3 regions of the Sporosarcina sp. Y1009 genome follow, and region 3 is predicted to be linked to each of the others. Evidence: riboswitches for the same ligand, from Rfam matches in the RefSeq annotation. Region 3 holds a riboswitch; each other region holds the start of a gene.

Region 1 (3,284 bases), on a different contig from region 3:
CATTACAGCAGTCTATGCGATTGTGTATTATTTTTTTTGGTTCGAAAGTTTTGTGGTGAATGGAGAAACGCTTATTGTTTCAGGAATTGCCACAATTTCTTTATTGATTTCAGGACTGTTTTTCAACAATGCGCAGCAGAACCTTAGTGATCAAACAATGGCTGATAGCGAGAGTGACGTCCAGTTTGAAAACATCGATGAGTTAATCATGCAGTGGATGCCGTCTTTTTATCCGACAATGCATAACGTCGATGCAAAAGGCGTTTCATTATTTCATATCATTCCTACAAAGCGCAGACCTTTTGCGCGTAAATTAACTGCGATTAAATTTCTATCGGAAGGTTTTATAATCCCCGCTACGTATGACATTCTTGATATGAAAGATGAACTGTTAGCGTCATTTACCTTGTGGAATAACGGAAACCGTTTTCTCTTAACACTACATAGCAGGGACGGAAAAAGGATTGGTTATTTTGAGCAATGGCTTACGAAATCAATCCTTAAAAGTAAGGGAACTTTATTTCATGAAAATGATCGGGTTTGGCGGGAGCTTGCAGCGAAAAATACAGCCGGCGATATCGATGTCGTAGACGACAACGGTAAAATGGCAGCCCAATACCGATTCGGCCGTTTTCCTTATGCCTTGCATCCTGCATTTGAAGCCGAGGCGGTTCACAGTTATATCCGTTTTGGTAACCATATTTCAAAAGAAGAAAAACTCGCATATACGATGATTTTCTTTTTTTGGTTGAAGAAGTAGAGGGTATCGACTTTAAACCTATAATAAATTCATCCTTGACTCTCACGTTACGTCATAGTTTATTGTTAGTGATGAAGGGAGGCCAACACACGATGAAAGTGAAAGAAGTATCGCAGTTGACAGGAGTAAGTGTGCGCACTCTCCATCATTACAACGACATCGGCTTGCTCGTTCCAGATGATTTGACGGAAGCGGGCTATCGGATTTATTCCGAAGAAAACTTAGCAACCTTACAGCAAATACTATTCTTTCGTGAACTCGGCTTCTCTCTAAAGAAAATAAAAGAATTGCTTTCAAGTCCATCGTTTGATCGCCAGGAAGCTTTCGACATGCAACGGGATATGCTCCTTGCTAAACGACAGCAATTGGATGAAATGATCGCTACGATTGAGAAAACAATTCGCCATGAGAAAGGAGAGGTCAGGATGTCCAAAGAGGAGAAATTTCAAGGATTCGATTTTAGCAAAAACCCATACGAACAGGAAGCTAGGGACAGGTGGGGTGATAAAGCGGTTAATGAGTCGAACAAAAAGGTCGCACAGTTTGGCCCGGAGATTGGTGAGGAAATGAACCGGATTTACTTCAGTTTAGCTGAAATCCGCCATACAGATCCAGCATCGAAAGAAGCGCAAACGCGGATTGAGGGATGGTACACTTTTTTGAACAAGATGGGCAACTATTCACTAGAAGCTTTCGCTGGACTAGGTGAAATGTATGTTGCTGACGAGCGATTTACAAAAAACATCGACCAGTTTGGTGAAGGACTTGCTGTATTCATGCAGGGGGCAATGAAAGTTTTTGCGGATAATAATTAATTTCATTCATGCTATGCAAATGATTGTCAATGACAATTGTTTGCGTAGCATTTTTTATTGATAACATCCCAAAAACTATAAAAATATTCTTTTTACATAGAATATACACAATCAACTGAAATTACTGACGTTCGTCAGTAGCGGATGCAGTTTTTGTTCTATATGCTAAAGGTAATACCAATGCCACCGCATCAAAAGTCCTTGTTTTATCATAGAATACTAGGCAAACTTTAAGAAATTAAAGGGCGCAAAACTTTGGAGTCTAAGGCATAGTTGCTATGACAGTCCGGTCGCGAATCTACTTGCGACCGGGTTTTTGTCGTTTGGAAATTAAAGAAAAGGAGGGATTATATCCATGGTTTTAAAACGGTCATCCGTTTTGCTATTGATAGGGATGATTATTCTATCAATGGTTTTACCATCGCTGCAGGCAATTGCTAAAGAAGGCGAAAAATCTGTTGACACGTCACAAGCAACGGAGGAGTTAGAGGATTCGATCGAAGAAGTTGAAGAACCGGAAGTTGAGGAGACGGAACCCGCTGAACCAGTTATAGATGAGAAAACGGAGATTTTGGTTTCGAATCTATGGGTCAATGTTCCAGAAGCTGACAATCCACCATCTATCATATTGTCTCTAGTAAACACACAAACCGGTGAACAAGTTAAGACGGCGACACTTGCGAATGGAGGAACATCCTATTTGTTTGATGGACTAAGCAAGTACGACAAGGATGGTTCGTTAAACAAGTATGGTTTAACAAGTTCGGAAGTCGTAGGCTATGAAACAACGATTGAAAATTACACAGTGACACATACGTATATTCAGCCGGAAACAGAGGATGAATCGGCGATAGCGGAAACTGAAGAGGCGCAAGTAGATGATGAAGCAATTGAGAAGAATTTAGGAGCCATTATGCCAATGGCGATTGCTACCCCGGGACATTACACGATTGATCCAAATGCGATTGTAGTCCCTTCAAAAATTGAAGGTGTTTCGACAAATGCGCACACACTATCAGAATTAGTTTGGGCGAATGGGGATACTGTATATGCAGCTATAAAAGCGACGCATGCGCTTGAACATATGATTCTAAATGGTGTCCAAACGGAAAATATGGACCAATACAATTCTTGGGTATCTATTTTTGTAGACAATATGGAGTATGAACCAGATGGATTGAAAGGGAATACAGGCGACTCACACTGGACAGTATTTAAGTTTAATCTAGCTGACCTGAATTTGGATGATAGCGGTAAGTATTCTTTTTCTGTAAAAGGTATAGGTGGGGGACATGACATTAAAGGGAATCTTATATTTACTATCCCTAAAGTAGATATAACAGGCAATAAAGTTTGGGTTGGCGGACCGGAGAATAAACCGGCAATTACCCTTCAACTTATGGCACAAGTAGAAGATGAAGCGATTCAGTTGAAGCACTCGCAAGTGTTAAATGGAAGTGAAAGTCCTGCGTGGATGCATACTTGGGAAGAAATTCGCGAATATGATCCTTATGGTCGGAAATATGTGTACACGGTAGATGAAGAAACCGTGCCGATCAACTATGTTAAATCATTGGATGGATTGACGGTTACGAATACGTATACCCCCTCTCAGCTAAATATTGATGTAAGCAAAGTCTGGATAGGGCCAGGTACAGAGTCTGTAACTATTAATCTATTAGCCGATGGGCATCATACGGGAACTAATC
Region 2 (3,284 bases), on a different contig from region 3:
GCTTGCCATGACGGATACCACAACTTTGTCTCGACCCAGAAGTAACCCTAGCATTTGTTGAAGTTCACGTTGAATATCTTGTTCGATGCCTTTTTTAATCTCTCGTTGTTGTTGGTAAACTGATAATGAGGTGTTCAGTTGATCTTCCTCATGCATCTCAAAAACTTGCCCGTTCTGGTCCATGATGACAATTTGGTCGACATCAAGATTTGGGATACTTTTACTAATTAGATGATACAATCCGTTGATTTGTTTTTGTTCTAATTGAAAAATCGGCTCACTTTCTACGATGACTGACGCAGTTGCCGCTTGTTCGTTATCTGTAAGCCAAATATTTTCTTTTGGAAGTGTGATCATGACATTCGCATCTGATACGCCGCTAATTTGCCTGATTAAATAGGCAAGTTCGTTTTGCATGGCGTCTCTTTCAACGACATCAAAATGACGATCAGTCATTCCTAATCCCATGTTTTCACTAAAGATACTGTAATTTACATTGCCGTTTTTCGGGATGCCTTCAGCCGCTAAATCGACCTTTAGGTTTGCAAGTTCCTCGTTCGGAACACTAAGTATTTTTCCATCTGTTGATATATGTACTGCAATCCCTTTTTCTTCAATAGCTGTTTTAATCTCTCCAGCCTCGGAGGGTGTTAAATTTGAATAGAGTGCTACAAAATTCGTTTTTGTGCTAAAAAATACGAACATGAAAATCACAAATATCGTTAGAAATAGCGCACTGATCAAAATCCATTTTGTTTTACTAGTCATTTTTGAACTAGATTCTGTTATTTTATTTTTATAATAAATTAGCTTTTCTTTCATTTATCCTTCATCCTAATTCCTGAATCATACTTGCATTCTCATTACTTCTTGATAGGCTTCTACCACTTTATTGCGAACTTGTAGCGTGAGTTGCAGAGAGAGACTTGCTTTTTGTGCAGCGATCATTACTTCATGGACATCTTTCACTTCACCTGTTATTAACTGGTTTGTCATTTGATCTGATTTGTGTTGTGCGTCATTTACCTTTTCTAATGATTGTTTAAATAAATCCCCAAAATTAACTACCTGATCTTGCTTTACTTTCGGAATCGTTTGAGCTTGTATAAAAGGCGTTTGAATCTGACTTATTTTATCCATTGGAACCTCCTATGTTTTCTAGCGGTTATTTACCTATTTCCAATGCTTTCATAAACATATTCTTCGATGCATTTAACGCAGTAACATTTGCTTCATATGAACGCGTTGCCGACATGAGATCGACCATTTCCTTTATTGGGTCTACATTTGGTAATTGAACGTAGCCAAGTTCGTTGGCATCAGGATGTTCTGGGTCGTAGGAGAGTGTAAAAGGTGTTTGGTCGTCTCTAATTCGCGTAACAGTAACGCCTGAAATTTTTGCTTCTTCTCTTTGCACGGCAGTTTGGAGTTGTTTCGCAAAAGGTGTATTTCCACTTTGCGTTAACTCCACTGACTTTCTGCGATACGGCATCCATTCACCGTCCACAAGCTGCGCTCGAGTTGTATTCGCATTTGCTATATTTGCCGATACAACGTCCATGCGCATCCGATTTGCGGTTAAGCCTGAAGCACTAATATTGAGTCCATTAAAAAGGCTCATTTTTGCTATCTCCCTTCATTAATAACTGTTCGTAGTGTATTGAACTTTCCATTCGCTCTTTCTGTTAATGCGTTAAACCACAATTGATTTTTAGCGAGTTCTGCCATTTCTAAATCCATATCAACATTATTGCCATTTGGCTTATAGACTGTGGACTGATTTACTTTAATCGTAGGATTCTCTGTTGCTTCATTGCTAAATGAGATATGTTTGGAATTTGTTTTGTAGCTGGAAATGGATTGATTGGAAAGGGCCTTATTAAGCGTGTCTTGGAAATGAACTTGTCTCGACTTATAATTCGGCGTATCGACGTTCGCAATATTTGCTGAGTGGACTCGCTGCTTTAATGTTGATGCTGATAAAGCTTGTTCTAATGACTGAAAAGATTGTGGAAAAATGTTCACCATTTGTCCCCCTAATAATTTTTCACATAAAAAAAACCAGCCTAAAGGAAAGGATGGATGACTTAAAAAAAGATGTCCATCTTTCGGTAACCCGGCTACCCTTTTTGGGCCCGTGGCTTTGCGTCCTTACCTTCCGATAAGTTTGCCATTATCGTGACGATAACATTTTTTATTTTTTATCAAGTTATATATTATTAAAAATATTACATTTCAATTACTTTTTTTCGACAAATTGTGACAGTAAAACCTAGTAATACTTTACCACAAGTAACACATTTTGCATATTAATTCTTTGTAAAGATTATAAAGCTCTGTTAACTTTGATATTTTGCCCTTCAAATGACCAAGAAAATGGTATACTGGTAAATATCGGTTTTTGAAAGGATGGGATCTACTATGTTTCGTGGTCTTTATACTGCCACTTCCGGAATGATGGCGAATAACAGAAACCAACAAGTTCTGACAAATAATTTATCAAATGCAAACACACCTGGATTTAAACAAGATCAAACTGTGTTGCGTTCATTTCCAGCTCAATTAATAAAAGCGATGGGAACTGGAAGTGCATTAAACAGTGGAATCCATAGAAATACGATTGGAACCTTACATACTGGTGTTTATGCACAGGAGGCAATTCCTTCTTTCATCCAAGGCGATTTAAAAGAAACCGGGAAAAGTACAGACATTTCAATTCTCGATGAGAATTTGCCTATTAATCCAGTCACACAACAAAAAGGGACTGTCTTATTTGCTGTTGAAGATCAGAATAATGAAGTTCGATATACGCGAAATGGTAATTTCACTGTGAATGAAGCTGGAGTTTTAACTACTGGTGAAGGCTATGCCGTGTTAAATCAAGATTTACAACCTATTGTCGTTAATTCTGCGATATTTACAGTTGAAGATAATGGTCAGGTAATTTTAGATGATAGTTCGACTGCAAATCGTTTATGGCTTGGCTATACTGAGACACCTGAACAATTGGTCATGGAAGGTCATGGACTGATGCGTTGGGAAGGGAACGAAGACGGAACGCCGCAATTTATAGATGATGTTGGTGTTTTGAATACGTTCAACCTTGTTAAACAGGGCTTTGTCGAGCAATCGAATGTTGACTTGACGCAGACGATGACACAAATGATGACTACATATCGTTCCTTCGAGTCGAATCAAAAAGTACTCCAAGCTTATGATCAGAGTATGGATAAAGCTGTTAATGAGATTGGTCGAATTTATTAAGGAGGTGGTCTGTCTATGAA
Region 3 (3,284 bases):
CATTGGGATTGCGTAGCCAATGTTTGGGTTGTTTTCTAAGATGAGCGAGTTGATGCCGACGATTTTGTTTGTTTCGGCGTCGATTAATGGCCCCCCGCTGGATCCTTGTTTAATGTTTGCGTTCATTTCGTATAAGTTATTGTATTCATAGTCGTCGAAGAAGCTTTTTCCGAATCCAGTAATCGTGCCTTCTGTTGACGTATTGGCAATATTCTCTGGACTTCCTAAGGCAAAGACTTTTGTGCCGACGTTGACTTTTCCTGTTTCCATGGCCATTGGTTCTTTCCCTGCCAGGTCTGGAACACGGATGAGTGCAATGTCGGTTGTGTCGGAAATTCCGATGACGACGCCGTTAAGTTGTTGGCCGTTACTGTTCGTAACGGTTATGTACCCCGCGTCTTTTGCTACGTGGGCGTTTGTGACGATATCCCCTTTTGTATTAAATAGAAAACCTGAGCCTTGTTGTAAATCGGAGTCGATTGTGTAGACATAAGATTTTGCATTTGCAATTGTGGAGGATAAATCTGGTTCTGGTGCGACCGGGATGGTTGTTTCTTCTTCTTCTTCTTCGATTTCGTCGGTCGTTTCTTCTTCTATTTCTTCTTTAATTAAGTCTGGATTGATTTTCATGCTTTCAAAAGCAATTTCATCAAATGATTCTGGCAGTGTGATTGGATTTGATGCGGTTTTGGTCTTGTCAAGTTGAAATAACAAACCGGTCAATACCATAACCAGTGCTACTAGTATAATTCCTTTGATCATCGTTCGTTTATTTTTCATCGTCTCAACTCAATTCTTCTATATTCCTTTGTTATATCAGACGTTTAGGTCGATGTATTGTTTCACTAATCTGCTAAATAATAGTATAGCAGATTCCTATCAGATTATGTTTTTTTCTAAAAAATGGAACATTTAGTAGAAGTTGTCGGTGAACTTGAATTATGCCTTATTCGAGTACCTGATTTTTATGTAACCCTTGTTTTTCGGGACGGCTGGAAAAGTGTGGGTTATTGTCAAAATTTCAAAATTATTGAGGACGAATATCCACTTATCGGGAAGAGGTATCGAAAGTCTACTTTTCTATACCACGGCTACACTTGATGCGATTTACGAACAGGCTCTTGAACAAATGAAAGGAATTTCAACTTCGAATGGAGCTGAAGATGGAAATTAGATTGATATGATTTTATACTGAACGGGAGAATTGATGGTGTGTCCATCAATTCTTCCTTTTTTTAATTTATTCCCGAATAAGAGAACACTAGATAGGCAATACTTACCTGGACAGGATATGGGTCTTAGTAATGAGACGAATCTTAGTTTATTCGACAAAATTAGAACTGAACTCGTGTCATGAACTGACATAAACCTGAAATTACTTAGGGTATAATGAGTTAAACAATTGAATATTAAGTGTGGAAACTGTGATGTACGTCCTGTATTTGGGCACCTTGGGCGTACGGAGTGACTGGTGCAACCGGCCTGGCTAATTTAGGATTTTCGTCCTATTTAGCTGGGCTTTTATTACGATAGGCGGGGGTGGCTTATTGAGGCGGTTTATTTCTTTGACTGCACTTTTACTATCTATCTCATTAGTTCTTTTTTATAGCACTCTTTTTTCAGACATACAGATTTTTCTTGTTAGTTTTCTGGTCACATTACTCGTGAGTTTATTTTTAATACTAAAAGATCGCTCGGATTTAAGCGATAAGCATGATGCGCTTTTCGTTAAGAATCATGAACTAATTGCGGCCAATTTGGCATATGAAGAGACGCTTAAACATATAATGTCTCTTGACCACCTTTTGGGGAATTTTTCATCCAAGCATAGTCCGCAGCAACTTGCTGATGAAATGATGACATCTTTGCTGACATTCATGCAGCTAGAGGCTACTTTTGTTTGGATTACTAATGTAGATCGTGTGACTAGTTATCTTTCTACTTCTTCTCAAAATCCAAATCTTGAATGGAGTCTTAAGAAAGAATGGGTTACGATTCGTGGTCAGCGAGAGTCGTTCATATGCATGATAGATTCTGATATCTATTTAATGCGAGTCATTAGATCGTCCAAGAAGATTGGTGTTTTGGGTGTTCAGATTACAGCTACTAGTATGGATGATCTCCCTTCCCTATTTATAAAAAAGTTTGAATTTCTAAGTGATCTTGGTGAAATTATGCTTGAAAGAATATATTTGGACCGAATGATTGCGCAAACGATGATTATCGAGGAGCAAAATCGGATTGCCAATGAAATTCATGACAGTGTGTCGCAAAGATTGTTTGGCATTGTGTATTCGCTTCACGGTTTACAAGCTAATAACAGCATTTTATCCAAAGAAGAATTAGATGAGGAGTATAAATTTCTTTCACAGTCTGCCACCTTAACGATTAAAGAGCTTAGGTCTGCGATTTATCGTTTGAGTTCTATTAAAAAAGAAGAGAAACCATTTTTCAATCGCATAAAGAGTTATTTAGATGACTTTGCTCGACTTTATGATATTCGTATTGACTACCAACTTATAGGAGACGAGATTACGATACCTGCTGAGTTAAAACAAGGGATTTTTCAAATAATAAGTGAAGCTTGTGGGAATGCGGTTCGGCACGGAGAATGTCGGGTTATCGTTGTGAGATTAGAATTTCTTGAGGGAAAGTCTGTATTGGTTATTCAGGATGACGGGATTGGTATTCATGCGCTGAAAAATTTGAAAGTTAAAGGGATTGGCCTCCACAATATGCAGAAAATTGTCCGGTCATTTGACGGTACGTTCTCGATAACTAGAAGACTTCAAGGCGGTACTGAAGTGAATGTAGCGATTCCCAATACTACGAAAGTAACGATGGAGGTAATCGGATAATATGAAAGTTCTTATCATTGATGATCACCCGTTAGTTCGAAAAGGGTTAAAGACCATACTGACTTTGGAAGGCATAGAAGTCATTGGAGAAGCTATGAATTATAGAGAGGCGATGGCGCTGTTTAGGACTCAAAAACCTGATTTGGCTTTGATTGATCTACGGTTGGGGTTTGAGTCTGGTTTGGATTTAATCGCGGAGGCGCTTCTATTGAAATTAGATTGTAAGTTTGTTGTTCTTACCTCTTCTACAGATGAGGCTGATTTTAAGCGTGCGAAGGCAATGGGTGTGGATGGGTATGTTTTGAAGGAGGCGTTGCCTGAGGAGCTGGTTCATGCGCTTCGGGTGGTGGCTGGCGGTCGGAAGTATTATGATCCAGGTGTTATGGATTTATTGATAGATTTACGTAAGCCGCTTCGGGTGGATGG

What was found. Region 3 has a riboswitch for cyclic di-GMP ahead of AC25Y1_RS04940 (sensor histidine kinase). Riboswitches for the same ligand answer to the same signal wherever they lie in the genome.
Region 1: another riboswitch for cyclic di-GMP. It lies ahead of AC25Y1_RS18180 (Cna B-type domain-containing protein); the one in region 3 lies ahead of AC25Y1_RS04940 (sensor histidine kinase).
Region 2: another riboswitch for cyclic di-GMP. It lies ahead of flgB (flagellar basal body rod protein FlgB); the one in region 3 lies ahead of AC25Y1_RS04940 (sensor histidine kinase).

The regions. Positions count from the first base shown of each region.
Region 1 is NZ_JBYHFO010000024.1:5,961-9,244, forward strand. It holds gene AC25Y1_RS18170 (hypothetical protein) at 1-760, shown strand, start outside; gene AC25Y1_RS18175 (MerR family transcriptional regulator) at 832-1,575, shown strand; cyclic di-GMP riboswitch class I at 1,788-1,873, shown strand; gene AC25Y1_RS18180 (Cna B-type domain-containing protein) at 1,931-3,284, shown strand, end outside.
Region 2 is NZ_JBYHFO010000009.1:1,040-4,323, forward strand. It holds gene fliF (flagellar basal-body MS-ring/collar protein FliF) at 1-822, opposite strand, end outside; gene fliE (flagellar hook-basal body complex protein FliE) at 847-1,140, opposite strand; gene flgC (flagellar basal body rod protein FlgC) at 1,166-1,621, opposite strand; gene flgB (flagellar basal body rod protein FlgB) at 1,627-2,025, opposite strand; cyclic di-GMP riboswitch class I at 2,108-2,182, opposite strand; gene AC25Y1_RS12075 (flagellar hook-basal body protein) at 2,422-3,264, shown strand; gene AC25Y1_RS12080 (flagellar hook-basal body protein) at 3,280-3,284, shown strand, end outside.
Region 3 is NZ_JBYHFO010000003.1:86,403-89,686, reverse strand. It holds gene AC25Y1_RS04950 (S1C family serine protease) at 1-780, opposite strand, end outside; gene AC25Y1_RS04945 (hypothetical protein) at 1,031-1,174, shown strand; cyclic di-GMP riboswitch class II at 1,409-1,492, shown strand; gene AC25Y1_RS04940 (sensor histidine kinase) at 1,566-2,858, shown strand; gene AC25Y1_RS04935 (response regulator) at 2,860-3,284, shown strand, end outside.